DNA from 4 places in the Streptococcus sp. 544 genome. Region 1 is predicted to be linked to each of the others. Evidence: predicted binding sites of a transcription regulator. Region 1 holds the regulator's gene; each other region holds the start of a gene.
What was found. Region 1 encodes Rex, which represses fermentation and respiration genes when NADH is low (regulators of the CRP and FNR family bind a similar motif). Its sites were predicted from a motif close to TTGTGAANTANTTCACAA; they were not measured.
Positions count from the first base shown of each region.

Region 2: HT728_RS02320 (formate/nitrite transporter family protein) is a predicted target of Rex. The motif match lies at 2,865-2,882, and genes of this name have one in related genera.
Region 3: adhP (alcohol dehydrogenase AdhP) is a predicted target of Rex. The motif match lies at 2,471-2,488, and genes of this name have one in related genera.
Region 4: HT728_RS09195 (zinc-dependent alcohol dehydrogenase family protein) is a predicted target of Rex. The motif match lies at 2,704-2,721, and genes of this name have one in related genera.

Region 1 covers NZ_VMMU01000006.1:390,714-395,823, reverse strand. The annotation lists gene HT728_RS04640 (ribose-phosphate diphosphokinase) at 1-398, shown strand, start outside; gene HT728_RS04635 (cysteine desulfurase family protein) at 408-1,523, shown strand; gene HT728_RS04630 (DUF1831 domain-containing protein) at 1,528-1,875, shown strand; gene HT728_RS04625 (DUF4649 family protein) at 1,883-2,098, shown strand; gene HT728_RS04620 (redox-sensing transcriptional repressor Rex) at 2,181-2,822, shown strand; gene HT728_RS04615 (gamma-glutamyl-gamma-aminobutyrate hydrolase family protein) at 2,840-3,529, shown strand; gene radC (DNA repair protein RadC) at 3,526-4,206, opposite strand; gene pcrA (DNA helicase PcrA) at 4,249-5,110, opposite strand, start outside.
Region 2 covers NZ_VMMU01000004.1:31,652-36,761, reverse strand. The annotation lists gene gyrA (DNA gyrase subunit A) at 1-2,024, shown strand, start outside; gene srtA (sortase SrtA) at 2,024-2,767, shown strand; gene HT728_RS02320 (formate/nitrite transporter family protein) at 2,906-3,703, shown strand; gene HT728_RS02315 (O-acetylhomoserine aminocarboxypropyltransferase/cysteine synthase family protein) at 3,852-5,110, shown strand, end outside.
Region 3 covers NZ_VMMU01000011.1:74,354-79,463, forward strand. The annotation lists gene HT728_RS06495 (PTS mannose/fructose/sorbose transporter subunit IIC) at 1-103, opposite strand, end outside; gene HT728_RS06500 (PTS sugar transporter subunit IIB) at 131-1,120, opposite strand; gene adhP (alcohol dehydrogenase AdhP) at 1,355-2,374, opposite strand; gene HT728_RS06510 (Cof-type HAD-IIB family hydrolase) at 2,599-3,411, opposite strand; gene HT728_RS06515 (NCS2 family permease) at 3,601-5,019, shown strand.
Region 4 covers NZ_VMMU01000025.1:24,924-30,033, forward strand. The annotation lists gene comGB (competence type IV pilus assembly protein ComGB) at 1-86, opposite strand, end outside; gene comGA (competence type IV pilus ATPase ComGA) at 34-975, opposite strand; gene HT728_RS09190 (DUF1033 family protein) at 1,052-1,417, opposite strand; gene HT728_RS09195 (zinc-dependent alcohol dehydrogenase family protein) at 1,568-2,626, opposite strand; gene nagA (N-acetylglucosamine-6-phosphate deacetylase) at 2,789-3,940, opposite strand; gene HT728_RS09205 (acyltransferase family protein) at 4,092-5,110, opposite strand, start outside.

The DNA.
Region 1 (5,110 bases):
TTGATGCTCCTATCGCCATTATCGACTACCCTCAGGATGATGCAACTCGCAACGAAGGTTATATTATCGGTGATGTTGAAGGTAAACAAGCCATCTTGATTGATGATATTCTTAATACAGGACGTACCTTCTCTGAAGCTGCTAAAATCGTTGAACGTGAAGGAGCTACAGAAATTTATGCTGTTTCTAGCCACGGTCTCTTCGTTGAAGGAGCTGCTGAACTTCTTGACAATACTAAGATTAAAGAAATTCTTGTGACTGATTCAGTAGCAACAAAAGAAAAAACTCCTAAAAACGTATGCTACATCACTGCTAGTGAGTTAATTGGTGACGCTATCGTACGTATCCACGAAAGAAAACCAGTCAGCCCACTCTTTGCTTACAACAAAAAGAAATAAGGTGATTCTTTGATTTATTTGGACAATGCTGCAACGACTCCTATGTCAGCAGTTGCTATTTCAGCTATGACCAAGGTTTTACAAGAAACCCATGGCAATCCTTCTAGTATTCATGGACATGGTCGTCAAGCTGGCAAACTCTTGCGAGAAGCCCGTCAGGAACTAGCTCAGTTACTGGGGACAAAACCTCAACATATCTTTTTCACTTCTGGTGGGACTGAAGGCAACAATACTGCTATCATTGGCTACTGCCTTCGTCACCAAGAACAAGGAAAACATATCATCACAACTGCCATTGAGCACCATGCTGTCCTTGAAACCATTGATTACTTGGTTCAGCACTTTGGGTTTGAAGCAACCATTATCCAGCCAGAAAATCAGGAAATCACTGCCCAGCAAATTCAAGAGGCCTTACGTGACGATACGATTTTGGTTTCTACCATGTTTGCTAATAATGAGACAGGAAACCTACTTCCCATTGCTGAAATTGGCCAAATACTCAAGCAACACCCTGCTGCCTATCATGTTGATGCAGTTCAGGTTATTGGTAAAATCCCTATACATCCAGAAGAATTGGGCATTGATTTTCTCACTGCTTCTGCCCACAAGTTCCATGGCCCTAAGGGAATCGGCTTTCTCTACGCATCTAGCATGGACTTTGATTCTTATCTACATGGCGGAGACCAAGAACAGAAAAAACGTGCAGGGACTGAAAATCTAGCTGCCATCGTGGGTATGGTTGCAGCCCTAAAAGAAGACCTCGAAAAACAAGAAGAACATTTTCAACATGTACAAAATCTAGAGACTGCCTTTCTGGCAGAGCTAGAGGGAATTCAGTATTACCTGAATAGAGGACAACATCATCTTCCTTATGTTCTCAATATTGGATTTCCTGGCCAGAAAAATGACCTCTTACTCCTTCGTCTAGATTTGGCTGGAATTTCTATCTCTACTGGTTCAGCCTGTACTGCGGGCATTGTACAATCCAGCCATGTTCTCGAAGCCATGTACGGGGCAAATTCAGAACGCTTGAAAGAATCCGTTCGCATCAGTTTGTCGTCAGAAAATACTGTTGAAGACCTACATACCCTCGCAAAAACCTTAAAAGAAATTATCGGAGGTTAGCCATATGGCATTTGAAAAAACCATTCTGTTAAAAAATTGTCGTTACGACTACACTCTTAGCCCTTCTGTTAAAAAATTCACCCTTAAGGACAACACCTTTTTTGAGACTAAGGTTGGTAACTATGAATTGACTCGCCTACTTGAAAAAGTGCCAAACAGCGGTGAAGGCTTCCAACTCAAAATCATCATTAACAAGGAACTTACAGGTGCTAAAATCAATATCACTGACAAGTTTGGCCTTCGTCTAGTTGATATTTTCAAATCAGAAGATCACCACATTCATCAGGAAAAATTCTATTTCCTCATGGATAGCTTAGTAGAACGTGGTGTCTTTACAAAATCGGAAAGATAGAGCCAAAATGTTTGAACTGACCTATAAGGACAGCTATCATGTAGAGCGTACACTCAAGTATGAAGATTATGAGGCTCTCATGCTAGCTTTGTCAGGATGTGTGACTCTACCAGATACACTTTATGTGACTTCTTTGACTTTTAAGGGCCAGGAAGTTTATCAGGGTCTGGTCGGAGACCTCTACCGTTTTCTATCACATGCAGATTTTTTACATCAAAACTAAGATTTTTCTTAGTTTTTTCTTGTTTTTGTTGATTTTTTCACAATGTTTCTATAAAATAGAAGAATAGAAAGGTTGTGATTTTGTGAAAGATAAACAGTCTGCTATTCCAAAAGCTACAGCAAAAAGACTCTCTCTCTACTATCGAATTTTTAAGAGATTTCATGCAGAAAAGATTGAACGTGCCAACTCTAAGCAAATTGCAGAGGCTATCGGTATTGATTCAGCGACCGTACGTCGTGATTTTTCCTATTTTGGTGAACTAGGTCGTCGTGGTTTTGGCTATGATGTCAAAAAACTGATGACGTTTTTTGCCGATTTGCTTAATGATAACTCCATCACCAATGTCATGCTGGTTGGTATTGGAAATATGGGCCATGCCCTTCTCCACTACCGCTTTCATGAGCGTAACAAGATGAAGATTATCATGGCCTTTGACCTAGATGACCATCCTGAAGTCGGTAGCCAAACTCCTGATGGAATTCCCATTTACGGAATTTCTCAAATCAAGGATAAAATCAAGGATGCTGATGTGAAGACTGCTATCCTGACAGTTCCCAGCGTCAAGTCACAAGAGGTTGCCAATCTCTTGGTAGATGCTGGCGTGAAAGGAATTCTCAGTTTTTCACCAGTCCATCTGCATTTACCAAAAGACGTGGTCGTTCAGTATGTCGATTTGACAAGTGAACTCCAAACTCTCCTCTACTTCATGCGAAAAGAGGATTAGAAAGCGAAAATCATTTTATGAAAAAACCAGTTATAGGGATTACAGGAAACGAAAAAACTCATCCAGATGATGACATCATGATGAGCTACGCAGCAAAAGGCTTTGTTGAAGGCGTTAAAGACGCTGGAGGGATTCCCATCATCCTACCGATTGGTGATCAAGAAATGGCTAGCCACTATATCAATTTGATTGACAAGCTCATCTTGACAGGTGGGCAAAATGTTGATCCAAAATTCTATGGTGAACCAAAAACTATTGATAGCGATGACTACCACCTTCAAAGAGATATCTTCGAACTGGCCCTCATCAAGGAAGCTATTAAACAGAAAAAGCCAGTTTTTTCTGTCTGTCGTGGGACTCAGCTTTTTAACGTTGCCATGGGCGGAACTCTGTACCAAGATATCGAAGACCACTGGCAGGATTGTTCTGCCGAATACACAACTCAACGCTTGGTAACAGAACCTGATACTATTCTTCGAGAAATCTATGGAGAAATCTCCCATATCAACTCCTTCCACCATCAGAGTATTAAGGATTTAGCACCTAACTTAAAGATTGCAGCTCATGATCCTAAAGATGGTATCATTGAGGCTGTCATGAGTACGGATGATGTTGCCTTTCTCGGTGTCCAATGGCATCCAGAGTTTCTATTTGAAAATCGTACAAAAGATAAAAACCTCTTTGACTATGTCGTTAATGAACTTTAGATTAAATCCGTCTTTTCACGATAACTAAAGTAACTGGAGTGAGAGACAATCAAATGGTCCAAGAGAACAATCCCCATCAGGTCGCAGGCTTCTTTGACAAGTTTAGTAACATGATCATCATTTCGACTAGGTGCTACCGCTCCTGAAGGATGATTGTGGACCAAGATAAGTGAAGTCGCCATATGCTTGATTGCATAGTGAAGAATCTCTCGCGGTTCAGCGATACTACGAGTTGCAGAACCGATAAAAATGGTCTGTTGATGGATGATTTGATTTTGAGTATTGAGATAGAGCGCCACCAAGTGCTCTTGTTTTTTATGTCCCAACTCCTGTTGCATCTTCTTGGCTAACTTTTGACTGCTGAGAATACTTTCCATCTCAAGGGTTTCGTGTTTGTGAATACGATGCCCCAGTTCAATCATAGCTTGTAACTCTATGGCCTTAACACGGCCGATACCAGACAGACTCTGCAATTCCTGCAGGGTCATTTTTTTCAAATCCGTTAGCCTTGAAAGGTTGTTCAAAACTTTCTGGGCAATTTCAAAAACGCTAGCCTGACGTGTTCCTGTTCTGAGTAAAATAGCTAGCAACTCTTGGTTACTGAGCGCTTCCACTCCTTCTTGAGCCAGTCTTTCTCTTGGTAATAATGAATCTTCTTGGAATGAAATACTGTACATAAAAATCCTCCTCACTTTATTATTCGTGAGAAGGATGAAAAATTAGATTTTTTTCTCAATTGGGGCTACACTAGCTAAAAGTTTTTTCAAACCTACTTCTGGGAAATTGATTTTCAATTCCTGCGTAGCACCACTACCTGAAACTTCCAGAACAGTTCCCTCTCCCCATTTCTTGTGGAGGGCAATGTCACCAATGGACCAATTCGTCTCGCTAGAAGCTGATTTTGCTCCAGCTGTAAATTGACCAAATGGAAGACCGCTTGACTGGATAGTTTTTGGTGCTGCACTGCGTTTACGGTCTTGAAGAGCCTGAGCCAAACTCATACCATGACCGAAGGCAAGACCACCACTGCTATATGATGCCTTAAAGCTTGTATTTGCTGGACGAGCCAGACCTTGATACTCAAGTAAGTCCGAGCTGATTTCGTTAATAAAACGAGTGGGACGGTTGTAGTTGGTACGACCAAAAAGCAGGCGCGAGTTGGCATTTGTCAGATAGAGGATTTTCTCTGCACGCGTGATACCTACATAGGCTAGACGGCGCTCTTCTTCCAATTCATCTTGATCTTCAGCTGCACGACTAAGTGGGAAGACATTTTCTTCCATCCCAATCAAAAAGACAACTGGAAACTCGAGACCTTTGGCAGCATGCAGGGTCATCAGGGTCACTTCTGATGTCTCCTGACTACCTGAATCTGTATCCGCAATCAAGGCTAAATCATTTAAGAAACGACTCAGCTTGTCCAGACCAGTTTCCTCTTCTGACCCATCAGAGGTGTCATCAAAGTTTTTCGTCACAGAAAGAAACTCTTCGATATTTTCAACTCGAGCCTTGCTTTCTAAGGTTGCTTGAGCATTAAGGATATCAACGTACCCTGTTTTTTCTAGAACTGCCTCAACCAAC
Region 2 (5,110 bases), on a different contig from region 1:
CCAATGAACGGGAACCCTTGGTCTTGCCTGCACGTTTTCCAAACCTTTTGGTCAATGGAGCAACTGGTATTGCCGTTGGGATGGCGACCAATATTCCCCCTCATAATCTGGGTGAAACCATTGATGCAGTGAAGTTGGTCATGGACAATCCTGAAGTGACTACCAAGGACTTGATGGAAGTCTTGCCTGGTCCAGATTTTCCAACAGGTGCCCTTGTCATGGGGAAATCAGGCATTCATAAGGCTTATGAAACAGGTAAAGGTTCTATTGTTCTTCGTTCTCGTACTGAAATTGAAGAAACTAAGACTGGCCGTGAGCGTATTGTTGTAACAGAATTTCCCTATATGGTCAATAAAACAAAGGTGCATGAGCATATTGTTCGTTTGGTTCAGGAAAAACGGATTGAGGGCATCACAGCAGTTCGTGATGAATCTAACCGAGAAGGGGTTCGTTTCGTAATCGAGGTCAAACGTGATGCCTCTGCCAATGTTATCCTCAATAATCTTTTCAAGATGACCCAGATGCAAACCAATTTTGGTTTTAATATGTTGGCGATTCAAAATGGTGTACCGAAGATTTTGTCTCTTCGTCAGATTTTGGATGCTTATATCGAACACCAAAAAGAAGTGGTTGTTCGTCGTACACGTTTTGATAAGGAAAAAGCGGAAGCACGTGCTCATATCTTAGAAGGTCTCTTGATTGCGCTAGACCATATCGACGAAGTGATTCGTATCATCCGTGCTAGTGAAACAGACGCAGAAGCACAAGCTGAGTTGATGAGTAAGTTTAAGCTTTCTGAACGTCAAAGTCAGGCTATCCTAGACATGCGTCTTCGTCGTTTGACAGGTTTGGAACGCGATAAGATTCAGTCTGAGTATGATGACCTCTTGGCTCTGATTGCGGATTTGGCGGATATTCTTGCTAAGCCAGAACGTGTTTCTCAAATTATCAAAGACGAATTAGATGAAGTTAAACGTAAATTTTCTGATAAACGCCGTACAGAGTTGATGGTCGGTGAAGTCTTGAGTCTTGAAGATGAGGACTTGATTGAAGAATCGGATGTCTTGATTACCCTTTCTAACAGAGGCTACATTAAGCGTTTGGATCAGGATGAATTTACTGCTCAAAAACGTGGGGGTCGTGGTGTCCAAGGAACAGGTGTTAAGGATGATGATTTTGTTCGTGAGTTAGTGTCAACTAGCACCCATGATCATCTGCTCTTCTTCACAAATAAAGGGCGAGTTTATCGTTTGAAAGGTTATGAAATTCCTGAGTATGGTCGGACGGCCAAAGGATTACCAGTAGTCAATCTCTTGAAATTAGATGAAGGCGAAAGTATTCAGACTATTATCAATGTTGAGTCTGATCGCAGTGATGATGCTTATCTTTTCTTTACAACCCGTCATGGTATTGTGAAGAGAACCAGCGTTAAGGAATTTGCTAATATTCGTCAAAATGGTCTCAAGGCTTTGAACCTCAAAGATGAAGATGAGTTGATTAATGTCTTGTTGACGGAAGAAGATACGGATATTATCATTGGTACCAAGTTTGGTTATGCAGTTCGCTTTAATCAATCAGCCGTTCGCGGCATGAGTCGTATCGCCACAGGTGTGAAAGGTGTTAACCTTCGTGAAGGAGATACTGTTGTTGGTGCCAGCTTGATTACTGATCAAGATGAGGTTCTTATTATCACAGAAAAAGGATATGGTAAGCGTACAGTCGCTACTGAATACCCAACAAAAGGTCGTGGTGGTAAGGGAATGCAGACAGCTAAAATTACCGAAAAAAATGGCTTGCTGGCCGGTCTTATGACTGTTCAAGGGGATGAGGATTTGATGATTATCACTGATACAGGTGTCATGATTCGAACCAATCTTGCCAATATTTCACAAACAGGACGCGCAACTATGGGAGTTAAAGTAATGCGCCTGGATCAAGATGCTCAGATAGTGACCTTCACAACGGTTGCAGCGGCAGAAAAAGAAGAAGTTGGGACAGAAAATGAAACAGAAGGTGAAGCATAATGTCTCAAAAAAATAATAAAAAGAAAAACAAGCGAAAAAATCTGCTGACAAATATCCTAGCAGGATTTCTGATAGTACTGTCACTGGCTTTGATTTTTAATGCGCAAATTCGAAATATTTTCATGGTCTGGAATACCAATAAGTATCAAGTTAGCCAGGTATCAAAAGAAAAAATAGAAGAAAATCAGGATACAGAAGGAAATTTTGATTTTGATTCGGTCAAAGCGATTTCTTCGGAAGCTGTTTTAGCTTCTCAATGGGATGCTCAAAAATTACCAGTTATTGGGGGAATTGCAATTCCTGAATTGGAAATGAATTTGCCGATTTTTAAAGGACTTGATAATGTTAATCTCTTCTACGGCGCTGGTACAATGAAACGCGAGCAAGTAATGGGAGAAGGAAATTATAGTCTAGCTAGTCACCATATCTTTGGTGTTGATAATGCTAATAAAATGTTATTTTCTCCTTTAGATAATGCTAAAAATGGTATGAAGATTTATCTAACCGATAAAAATAAAGTTTATACCTATGAAATACGTGAAGTCAAACGTGTGACACCGGATCGTGTTGATGAGGTTGATGATAGAGATGGGGTCAATGAAATCACATTAGTAACCTGTGAAGACCTTGCTGCTACAGAACGTATTATTGTAAAAGGTGATTTGAAAGAAACAAAAGATTATTCACAAACATCTGATGAAATCCTAACAGCTTTCAATCAACCGTATAGACAATTTTATTAATACAAATCAGTGAAATCATGGATTTCACTGATTTTTTAAGATTTTCATAAAAATAAACTTTTATGAAATACGGAAAACGCTTCCTTAATTCTAAAGTTTGTGATATAATTATCAAGAAAAAAGATTTAGGAGTTTATTATGGTTTCTTCAGAATTTATCTCAAAGATTGAATTTGCTTGCAAGAAGAAAGAAAGTCTTTATAGCCAAAGCAAATTTAAGTATGCGATTCGTTCTATGTTTGCAGGTGCATTTTTAACCTTCAGTACTGCTGCAGGTGCAGTTGGGGCTGACTTGATTAATAAAATCGCACCAGGTAGTGGACGTTTCCTCTTCCCATTTGTCTTTGCTTGGGGCTTGGCCTACATTGTTTTCTTGAATGCTGAGTTGGTAACATCAAACATGATGTTCTTGACTGCAGGTAGTTTCTTGAAAAAAATCTCTTGGAGAAAAACAGCTGAGATTTTACTTTACTGTACCTTGTTCAACCTTATCGGGGCTTTGATAGCAGGTTGGGGCTTTGCCCACTCAGCAGCTTATGCACATCTGACACACGATAGTTTCATCTCAGGGGTTGTTGAGATGAAGTTAGGCCGTTCAAATGAATTAGTCTTACTTGAGGCGATTTTGGCAAATATTTTCGTTAATATTGCGATTCTTTCATTTGTTTTGGTCAAAGATGGTGGTGCCAAACTTTGGCTTGTGTTGTCAGCGATTTACATGTTTGTATTCTTAACAAACGAGCACATTGCCGCGAACTTTGCTTCTTTCGCGATTGTAAAATTCAGTGTTGCTGCTGACTCAATTGCCAACTTCGGTGTTGGAAATATGCTTCGTCACTGGGGTGTAACCTTCATCGGAAACTTTATCGGAGGAGGCCTCTTGATGGGTCTTCCATATGCCTTCCTCAATAAAAATGAAGATACTTATGTAGATTAAGAAAATGAGCACGATTGAGTCGTGCTTTTTTCGATTTTTAAAATAAGGTAATAGTTATTTATTATATCAAAATATAGAAAACTGATATTTGTAAACTATAACTCAAGGTGCTACAATATCCTTAATCAAACTATATGGAGGTCGCCTTATGATTCGTGATTTTAAATTTGAAACATTACAATTGCATGCTGGTCAAGTTGTGGATCCAGCTACCAAGTCTCGTGCAGTACCGATTTATCAGACTACATCCTTTGTTTTTGATGACACGCAGGAAGGTGCCGATTTGTTTGCCTTGAGAAAACCAGGGAATATCTATACTCGTATTACAAATCCTACAACGGCTGCCTTTGAAGAAAGAATTGCTGCTCTGGAAGGTGGTGTTGGAGCTCTTGCAACCGCATCAGGTATGGCTGCAGTGACTTATACGATTTTGGCACTTGCCCATGCTGGTGACCATGTTGTAGCAGCATCAACTATTTACGGTGGGACTTTCAATCTCTTGAAAGAAACCCTTCCTCGTTATGGGATCACAACAACCTTTGTCGATGTGGATAATTTGGAGGAAGTAGAAGCAGCGATCAAAGACAATACCAAGCTTGTCTTAATTGAAACCTTGGGCAATCCCTTGATTAACATTCCTGACTTGGAAAAATTGGCTGAGATTGCGCATAAACACCAGATTCCACTCGTTTCGGACAACACTTTTGCTACACCATATTTGATTAACGTCTTTTCTCACGGTGTTGATATTGCCATTCACTCTGCGACTAAGTTTATCGGTGGGCATGGTACGACTATTGGTGGAGTGATTGTCGATAGTGGGCGTTTTGACTGGGCGGCTTCAGGGAAATTCCCTCAATTTGTTGAGGAAGACCCAAGCTATCATAACTTGAGCTATACTCGTGATGTAGGTGCGGCTGCCTTTATTATCGCTGTCCGTGTTCAATTGCTCCGTGATACAGGTGCAGCCTTGTCGCCATTTAATGCCTTCTTGTTACTCCAAGGACTTGAAACCCTTTCACTTCGTGTGGAACGGCATGTGCAAAATGCAGAGAAAATTGTTGATTTCCTTGTCAACCATCCTAAGGTAGAAAAGGTCAATTATCCAAAACTTGCTGATAGTCCTTACCATGCCTTGGCTGAGAAATATTTGCCAAAAGGTGTGGGCTCAATCTTTACCTTCCATGTCAAAGGTGGGGAGGCAGAAGCCCGTAAGGTAATTGATCATTTAGAAATCTTCTCTGACCTAGCAAACGTGGCAGATGCCAAATCGCTTGTTGTCCATCCAGCTACAACCACTCACGGTCAATTGTCAGAAAAAGACCTTGAAGCAGCAGGTGTCACACCAAACCAAATTCGTTTGTCAATCGGACTTGAAAATGTAGAGGATTTGATCGAAGATTTGCG
Region 3 (5,110 bases), on a different contig from region 1:
TACAGGCTACAAGTGGTTGGTGAAATTGGAATTGGTCGAGGACGCCTTCAAGACCTGCAAGGAAGGCTACAACGACTACTAAAACCATAGAAATAATAGACATCTTTAAAATCCTTTCATAAATAATGGCTTATTTGACATTGGCTTTGTTAATCAAGTCAAACAAATCTTTTTTAGAATCATTTGGTACTTTACGTACATCGAATTCAACACCCAAGTCACGCATTTTTTCAAATGTAGCAACGTCTTCTTTGTCCATAGACAAAACAGTATTGACCAATGTTTTACCTGTTGAGTGAGCCATAGAACCAACGTTAAGAGTTTTGATTGGCACGCCACCTTCGATGGCACGAAGGGCATCTTGAGGTGTTTCAAACAAGATAAGGGCATGTGTTTCTCCAAAACGTGGGTCTTTTGAAACCTCAATCAGTTTTTGAATTGGAACCACGTTAGCCTTGACATTACCTGGAGCTGCTTGTTTAATCAATTCTTTACGAAGGTCGTCTTTAGCTACGTTATCTGAAGCAACGATGATACGATTTGCTTTTGAATCTGGAGTCCAAGCAGTTGCAACCTGACCGTGAAGTAGACGTGTGTCAAGACGGGCAAGATTGATTTTCAATTTACCGTCTCCGATAACAGTTCCTTCTGGGATAGCAGCTTGGGCAACTGGAGCAGCTGCAGCGCTTGCAACTTCTTCAACTGGGTTTAGCTCTTCTGGAAGAGCCTTGATGCCATCTTTGGCTTCTTTAATGATATTAGCAGCGACTTTTTCTACACCTGCAGCAGCGTCCATGAGGCGCTCTGTGTAGGCTTGAATTAACATCGGTAAATTAAGTCCTGTGATGATGGCAAACTTACGCTCGGGATTTTCTCCCATCACGCGACTAGCTTGGTTAAATGGAGATCCACTCCAAAGGTCAGCCAGAACTAGAACCTCATCTTCTGCGTCAAATGCAGCAACAGCGTTATTAAACTTAGCGTATAGATCATCAGGGCCTTCATTTGGCATAAAGGTTACAACTTGAACCTTTTCTTGTTCACCAAAGATCATAGATCCTGACTGATGAATACCCGCAGCAAACTCGCCGTGGCTCGCAATAATGATTCCGATACTCATTATTGTCATTCCTCCTTTTTTGTTTTAGTTTTCGTTTAAGAAAACTTTAAGACTTTTTAAGTATAAACCGTTTTCATCTAAAAATCAACTATTTATCATAAAATAATTAAAAAGATTACATCTGAAAATATTGATATATTGAGTTTTAGAGAAGTTTTTTTGAATCCTTATTTAAAAATTTAATATAAAAAAGTTGGAAGCGCATTCCAACTTTTAAAATAGGTTTCTAATAGATTAATGGGTGAAGTCGAGTACCATACGTCCTTGTATTTGACCTTTTTCCATTTCGTCGAAAATGGCTACGGCATCTTCTATTGGACGTTTTTGAACAACTGGAACTACTAAACCTTCTGCACCGAATTGGAAGGCTTCTTCCAAGTCTTTACGAGTTCCTACAAGAGAACCGATGACTTGGATTCCATCGAGGACTGTTTTAACGATGCTGAGTTCCATCATTTCAGAAGGAAGACCGACAGCGACGACGCGACCACCGGCACGAACGGAGTCAACAGCCTGATTGAAGGCAACTTTAGATACAGCAGTTACGACAGCTGAATGAGCTCCTCCATCAGTTTTTTCTCTGATGAGTCCTGGTACATCTTCAACTTCGAGACCGTTAATAACGACATCAGCACCGACTTCCTTTGCAAGGGCAAGTTTGTCGTTGTTGATATCAACTGCGATGACATGAGCATTAAATACTTTTTTAGCGTATTGAACAGCTAGGTTACCAAGTCCACCAGCACCGTAAAGAACAACCCATTGACCTGGTTCAACTTTTGCTTCTTTTATAGCTTTATAGGTTGTTACACCAGCACATGTGATAGAAGAGGCTTGGGCTGGATCAAGTCCGTCAGGAACTTTAACAGCATAGTCTGCAGTTACGATACACTGTTCAGCCATACCACCGTCTACTGAGTAGCCAGCATTTTTTACTGTACGGCAAAGAGTTTCACGGCCAGTTGTACAGTATTCGCAAGTACCACATCCTTCAAAGAACCAAGCAACGCTGACGCGGTCACCGACTTTAAGGCTTTTCACATCTGGAGCAATTTCTTTAACGATACCAACACCTTCGTGGCCAAGAACACGTCCTGGGACTTGACCAAAGTCACCATGAGCAACGTGGAGGTCGGTGTGGCAAACGCCACAGTATTCAATTTCTACAAGTGCTTCCCCAGTTTCAAGTGGACGGAGTACTTTTTCTTCAATAGCAACACCAGTGCTTTCTGGATTTACAACAACAGCTTTCATAGCTATCCTCCTTTATATTGACCGAGAACAGGGACAACGGGACTGGATTGATTTTGTGTCAACAGAGTCGAGTGTAACGAGCTCTCTTGTATTTATATGTGAAGTATATCACAAAAGAAAGCCTTTTCCAAGGTTTTGGTGGTAAAAAATAGAACAATCGATTAACTGGTTGATGAGACTGTGAAAAGAGCACAAAGACCAGCTCGCAAGCTGGTCAGTAGGGGCTATAAGAATAAGTCTTGCAGGATTTTGGCAACTCCGTCTTGGTCATTGGTCAAGGAAATTTGCTCATCGGCATAAGGGAGTAGCTCTGGATTGGCATTTTTCATGGCATAGCCCTTCCCAGCAAAAGCGAGCATTTCGGTATCATTGTGTTCATCTCCAAAAGCAATCAAATCTTTTTTGTCGCGGTTCATTACCTTGAGCAAGTAGTCCAAAGCAAAGGCCTTATTGACACCTTTTGGGGTACACTCAAGGATATTGAGCGGACCTCCCCAGGTATTGATAGACAGTTGATGCTGGTAGAAGGCGTTCATTTCTTTTGCCAAGGCATATTTGTCACTGGCTCTGGTCTGTAACAGAATACAGTTAGGATCCTTGGTTACTAACTCTGGCTGAAATTGATCTTCAGGCTGGAAAGCTTCTACACCAAATAGTTTAGGATCGGCAATTTCTTCATTGGGATTTGTGATGTAGAATTTTTTACGGTATTCTCCAGCGATAAAATCGGCTTGAATGTCCTCAGAACGTCGAACCATGTCTAGCAGATATTTTTTGTCTACCGTCAAACACTTTTCAAAGTCCCAAACTTGGTCTGGTAAATGAGTAAGGGAGCCGTTGAAATTAATCATAGGAGTGTCTAAGCCTAGTTCACGGTAGAAATCTTTTGACATGCGGTAAGGGCGACCTGTCGTAATAATAACCTGATGGCCTTTTTCAGTAACTTTTTTAATGGTTTCTTTGGTAAAGTCAGAAATCTGACTGTCTGAGTTGAGCAGGGTTCCATCCAGGTCTAGTGCAATAATTTTTTTCGTCATATGAACCTTTCTAGTGTCTTTCCAGATAAGATGTCTTCTATTATAACAAAAAGCAGACAGAAAAGCAGATTCCAAACAAAAAATGAAATTCCATCAAATTCTTAAATAAATTAAACAAATATATTGAAAAAGTGAATGATGAATGATATAATTCTATTATTGTTCGTAAAAATTAAAAGGAGATTGATGATGGACAAATTATTTAAACTAAAAGAGAACGGTACAGACGTTCGTACAGAGGTTCTCGCTGGTTTAACAACTTTCTTTGCAATGAGCTATATTCTCTTTGTAAACCCACAAATGCTTTCGCAAACAGGAATGCCTGCTCAGGGTGTATTCCTCGCAACGATTATCGGTGCAGTTGCTGGTACCTTGATGATGGCTTTTTATGCTAACTTGCCATACGCTCAAGCGCCAGGTATGGGACTGAATGCTTTCTTTACCTTTACAGTTGTATTTGGACTCGGTTATTCTTGGCAAGAAGCCCTAGCTATGGTCTTCATCTGTGGGATTATTTCATTGATTATTACCTTGACAAATGTTCGTAAAATGATCATTGAATCGATTCCAAATGCCCTTCGCTCGGCTATTTCAGCTGGTATCGGTGTCTTTCTTGCCTATGTAGGGATTAAGAATGCTGGACTTTTGAAATTTACGATTGATCCAGGCAACTATATTGTTGTAGGAGAAGGGGCTGACAAAGCTCAAGCAACGATTGCAGCAAATTCTTCAGCAGTTCCAGGCTTGGTCAGCTTTAATAATCCAGCTGTTTTGGTGGCTCTTGCAGGACTTGCTATCACAATCTTCTTTGTCATTAAAGGGATTAAAGGGGGAATTATCCTCTCTATCTTGACAACAACGGTTCTTGCTATCGCAGTTGGTTTGGTAGATTTGTCTAGTATCGATTTTGCTAATAACCATGTTGGTGCAGCTTTTGAAGATTTGAAGACAGTCTTTGGTGCAGCTCTTGGTTCAGAAGGTTTGGGAGCTTTGATTTCAGATACAGCTCGCTTGCCTGAAACTCTGATGGCCATTCTTGCCTTCTCATTGACAGATATTTTTGACACGATTGGTACCTTGATTGGTACAGGTGAAAAAGTTGGTATTGTAGCGACAAATGGTGAAAATCACCAATCAGCCAAGTTGGACAAGGCTCTTTACTCTGATTTGATTGGAACGACAGTCGGTGCCATTGCAGGTACTTCAAACGTAACGACTTATGTTGAGTCTGCTGCGGGTATCGGTGCAGGTGGACGTACTGGTTTGACAGCCTTGGTTGTAGCTATCTGTTTTGCGATTTCAAGCTTCTTTAGTCCACTTCTAGCGATTGTACCAACAGCCGCTACAGCTCCAATCTTGATTATCGTTGGGATTATGATGTTGGCTAGCTTGAAAAATATCCATTGGGACGATATGTCTGAAGCGGTTCCTGCTTTCTTCACATCTATCTTTATGGGATTCAGCTACTCTATCACTCAAGGGATTGCAGTTGGTTTCTTGACTTACACTTTGACTAAGCTTGTCAAAGGTCAAGCTAAAGATGTTCATGTCATGATTTGGATTTTGGATGCCTTATTTATCCTGAACTACATCAGCATGGCACTATAAATGCTATAATATAAAAAGGGGTTCTCCCCTTTTTATATTATAGTTACTTGAAAATTGCTTCAAACTAGGTAGGTGATTTTGATTGAATGGT
Region 4 (5,110 bases), on a different contig from region 1:
AGATTGTTAAACAAGGTGATAATATTTTTTTGCTTAGTTGTAGCTAATTTTTTCCGTTTCAGCCTGAAGACTTGTGATATGTCCATCTTTAAGAAGCTGGTCAATCTGTTCATTCCAGCTAGTTGGCTGGTGTTCTTGATAGTCTTTGTTTGCAAAGTCAACGATTCCTCCTCCCCCGATTAATCTCTGATAGCAGACTCCTTGCAGAACGACTGCCAATTCCTCCTCACTCACACCCAACTCCAGCAGGCGCTCATAAACACCTCGAATACTCTTGGCATGAATGGTTGAAAAGACTGTCGCACCTGTCAAACTAGCTCTGACCACTGCACGCGCCGTCTCGCTGTCACGAATTTCTCCGATAATCAAAAGATCAGGACGATGACGTAAGGAAAGCTTAATCAGATTTTCATAGGTCAGTCCAATTGCTTCATTTAGCTGCAACTGGAGCATGTCGTCCTGCTTGATCTCAACCGGATCTTCAATGGACATGACTTGTTGTCCCTTAAAAAGTGACTTGGCCAATTCGTGCATCAGAGTCGTCTTGCCACTTCCGACCGGACCAGCAAAGAGATAGAGCCCCCGTTGCCTGTACTGCTTACCCAATTCGTCAATATTCTGAAACCAAAAATGCAAATCCTGCTCCTCATCATGCAACAAGCGAATGACTAAACTCTCATGCCCTCGATAATCACCTACAGTAGATAAACGTAAGGACGCCATTTTCTGGTCATAGGCATAATCACAGGAACCAAGTTGACTACGTCGCTTTTCTCCAACATTCATACCCGCCACAAACTTAAAGTGACTGATGACTGCCGCAAATTTTTCAAAATCATAACAACCGATTTTACAGCGCTCGTCTCCCACCCTCATATGAAGCTCATAAGCGTCTAACTTAGGAACAAAATAAATGTCTTGCGCTCCTTTTTTCCGGGCCGAACGAATGATTTCTTGTGCAATTTCTTGAACCATACTTACCTCCTCACCTATACTATTCGCAAAGATTTGGGAAAATAAAAAAAGCAACTCCAAAAAAGTTACTTTTTCTCTATTTTAATTTCATACGGCAAGAACGGTGCCTTTCCTTACCTGTTTGTTTTTCATAGCCTGGGCGTAGTTTTTCATCTGGAATAACCTGCTCATCCTGTAAAAGAGCCAAAGAATGGTATTGTTGTAAATATTCATCACATTCATCGCACCAGCGTTGGTCTTCTGGATCCCAAAAAATGGTCATCAAGTCACTTCTGCTTTTATAAAGAGGGGATTCTTGTTCCAATCTAAACCAGCAAGTTTTGTAGTATTTGAGAGCATCATAATACTGGTCAAATTTTCTACTTGCTACAATGTCTTCTTCCCAACCTTCTAAGAACCACCAGGGTTCAAAATCTCCGTACATTTCTATAACACGATACATATTCATTCATTCCTTTGTACCGTATATTATAACCAATTCCGCTAAACAAGGAAAGAAATATGCTCATTTCTTAATTTTTTGATAAAAAATCCAGCCATCTTATGGATGACTGAATTTCTATTTGCTTATGTGATAAAAATTTTTCATTTCCTAAGCTTCAGAAATGTCGTTTTCGATAATGACCTTAATCGCATGGTGGTCTGCTGCCTTACTGAAGACTTCATAGGCTTTTTCAATTTCACTGAGTTTGAAATAGTGAGTTACCAATTTTTCTGGTTCAATCTTATGACTTTCAAGTGCTTTCAACAATTGTGGAGTCGTATTTGTAGATACCAAACCAGTTGTTACATTGATGTTGCGAATCCAAAGTTTGTCCAAATCGAATTCGACTGGTTTACCATGCACACCACAGTTGGCAACTGTTCCGTCTACACCGATAATCTTTTGACAGAAATCAAATGTTGCAGGAATACCAACAGCTTCGATAGCGACATCTACACCACGGCCATCTGTCAAATCATAAATTTCTTTAATGGCTTTTTCAGGGTCTGAAGAATTAACCTTGTGAGTCGCACCAAATGATACAGCAGTTTCCAAGCGGTTATCGTCTAAGTCTACCATAATCAATTTAGCTGGTGAATAGAATTGAGCTGTCAAAAGAGCAGCTAATCCAACTGGTCCTGAACCAATAATAGCTACGCTGCAACCAGGTTCCACTTTCCCTTTTAAGACACCAATTTCATATCCAGTAGGCAGAATGTCTGATAGCATAACCAAGGCTTCATCTGACAAGTCTTCTGGAGTGTGGTAAAGAGTGTTATCTGCATGAGGGACACGTAGATACTCAGCCTGCATACCATCAATCAAGTGACCGAAAATCCAACCCCCTTCGTCTTCACAGTGGGCATAAATTCCTTTTTTACAGTAGTAGCATTTACCACAGGCACAAACACAAGAAATCAAGACCTTGTCGCCTTTTTTGAAGTTAGAAACTCCTTCCCCAACTTCTTCAACAATCCCAATCCCTTCGTGACCAAGAATGGTACCACTTTGGCAAGCAGGAACATCCCCTTTGATAATATGGAGGTCTGTTCCACAAATAGTGGTTTTTACGATACGCACAATAGCGTCTGTTGGCTTGCGAATAACTGGTTTGTCTACATCAACAAAAGAAGCAAGTCCTGGTTTAACATAAGTATAGGCTTTCATAAAGCACTCCTCCGTTTTTTTATTTGTACTATTTATAATACAATTGTAAACCTTTTCATTTGCTTGTTCAAGATTTTTTGTGATTTTTTTAACTTTTTTGTTTACCAGTAAAGCACCATACATAAAAAAGCAGAAGCTAGTCTCTAACTTCTGCCTTCTCTCTTATGCTTGATAACGTTTCACACCGTCTAGGTAGGTTGCTACCAATTCCAAATCTTTATCTAGTACGATAAAGTCCGCGTCATAGCCTTCACGGATTTGGCCACAAACATCATCAATGTGAACAGATTTTGCTGGGTTAAGGCTGGCCATCATGACTGCTTCATGTGGATTCGCAATTCCCCATTCAACCACATTCTTCAAACCGTCCTTGAGTTTGAGGATAGAACCTGCCAAATTACCTGTCGATTTGAGACGTGCAGTTCCATTGGCAACGACAACTGGGAATTCTCCCAACATGTAGTCTCCGTCTTCCAATCCACCAGCTGTCATACAGTCTGTAATAAGGGCAATGTTTTCTGTCCCTTTTTGTTTGATAAGAATTTCGCAGGCTTTTGGATCTACGTGATGGCCATCACAGATCAACTCTGCATAGGTATGAGGTAATTGATACATGGCTCCAACCATACCCAGTTCGCGGTGAGTCAACCCACGCATCCCATTATAGGCATGTACCCATACACTAGCTCCAGCATCAACTGCCTTCTTAGCTTGTTCAAATGTCGCATCTGAGTGTCCAAGTGCAACTGTCACACCTTCACCTGTAATAGTACGTACAAAATCTTCCACCCCATCACGTTCTGGTGCAATAGCGATTTTATTTAGCATCCCTTTTGCAGCATCCTGCCAAGAATGAAACTCCTCAACACCCGGGTCTCTCATATAAGTTGGATTTTGTGCCCCCTTAAAAGTTTCTGTGAAATATGGACCTTCATAATAAATCCCACGAATCTTAGCACCTGTTGCTTCTTTATAATGGTTTCCAAGATTTTCAGTGACTGCAAGCAATTGTTCATAAGTGGCTGTTAAAGTTGTGGGCAAGAAACTGGTAACACCGGTACTAAGAAGTCCTTCACTCATAGTATGCAATGTACCTTCAATGTTGTTGTCCATCACATCTACACCTGCATATCCATGAATATGAGTATCCACAAGACCTGGTGCAATGCTATAACCAGTATAGTCAAGAACCTCTGCTCCTTCAGGAATTTGATCCACATGTTTCCCAAATTTGCCATCAACAAGTTCCAGGTACCCACCGCGACGAATGCCAAATGGATAAAAAAACTGATCCGCTTTAACGTAATTAGGCATAATAATGACCTCCTTAAAAGATTACTTTTGATATTTATTATGTCAATTACATTATAAACCTTTCTGATTCATTTGTAAATGGTATAGACCTATTTTCTGGAGATATTTTAAAAGAGCTGGATTTCTCCAACTCTTTTCTTTTAAATACACGTTATTTTGATTTGACTGGTTTGTCTTGAGCTGTTTGCAAGGCTGTAGCAATGGTATCTGCATACAATTTAGCTCCTGCTTCAATAGTGCTAGTGTCACTTCCGAAATGGACTTGGTCTGTTCCTGCCCAGATTTCTGGATGTTCCTTAGCGGCTTGATTCCAATCTGCTATCGTGACGTAAGGAGTCTTCTCTGCCAATTCTCTCATATATGCAGCCGCCTTCTCAACGATGGCATAGGTCTCTTTTGTCTTATCTCCCTCATAAGGAGTCACCAAAACCATATGATGGCCCTTAGGAAGATTTTTCACGATACTGTCCCAGTCTTCCTTGTAATTTTCAGGATTATTTACCCCAGTCGCAATGACCACCATCTTAGGTAAAAATTTATTCTGGCTATTGTTTAGCATGATTTCATTGGCATTCTTGGTTGTTCTGCTGACCTGAGCATTTATCTGTGCTCCTGGAAGGGCTGTCTGCAAAGCTGTATTTGCCCTTAAAGCCACCGAGTCACCAATTAACATAGTGCCATCAGCAATCCCCAAACTATCAGCTTCTGCTCGTTCTGCCATCACTTTTGTTTGGGCAATATTACTAGCAGCTTGCTTCAAACCATTGACAGTTAAGTCTGTCTCAAACGCTCCCACTTGTGGTGCCAAGAAAGTCACTAAGAGGACAATGAAGGCCAAGATTCCTGTACTTGTCGCAAGAATTGTGTGAATATAAGGCAGGGGACGAAGAGTTTGTAAAACAGGTGTGTTCTTGCCTGCAATCCACGGCTCCAATACATAAAATGAAAGACTGGCGAATCCATAAGAACAAATCAAAGTTAATAACACAGCAAAAAGATTTGATGTCAACTGTGAGAATATGATATAGAAAGGCCAATGGAAGAGATAAACCGCATAGCTAGTATCTGCTAAAAAACTGATCATCTTTGGTTCCTGCACATGAGGAGTCTTTTCATGTAAGACACGCGCCGCCAGAATCATAGCAAGGGCTGCAAGACTGGCAAGCAAGA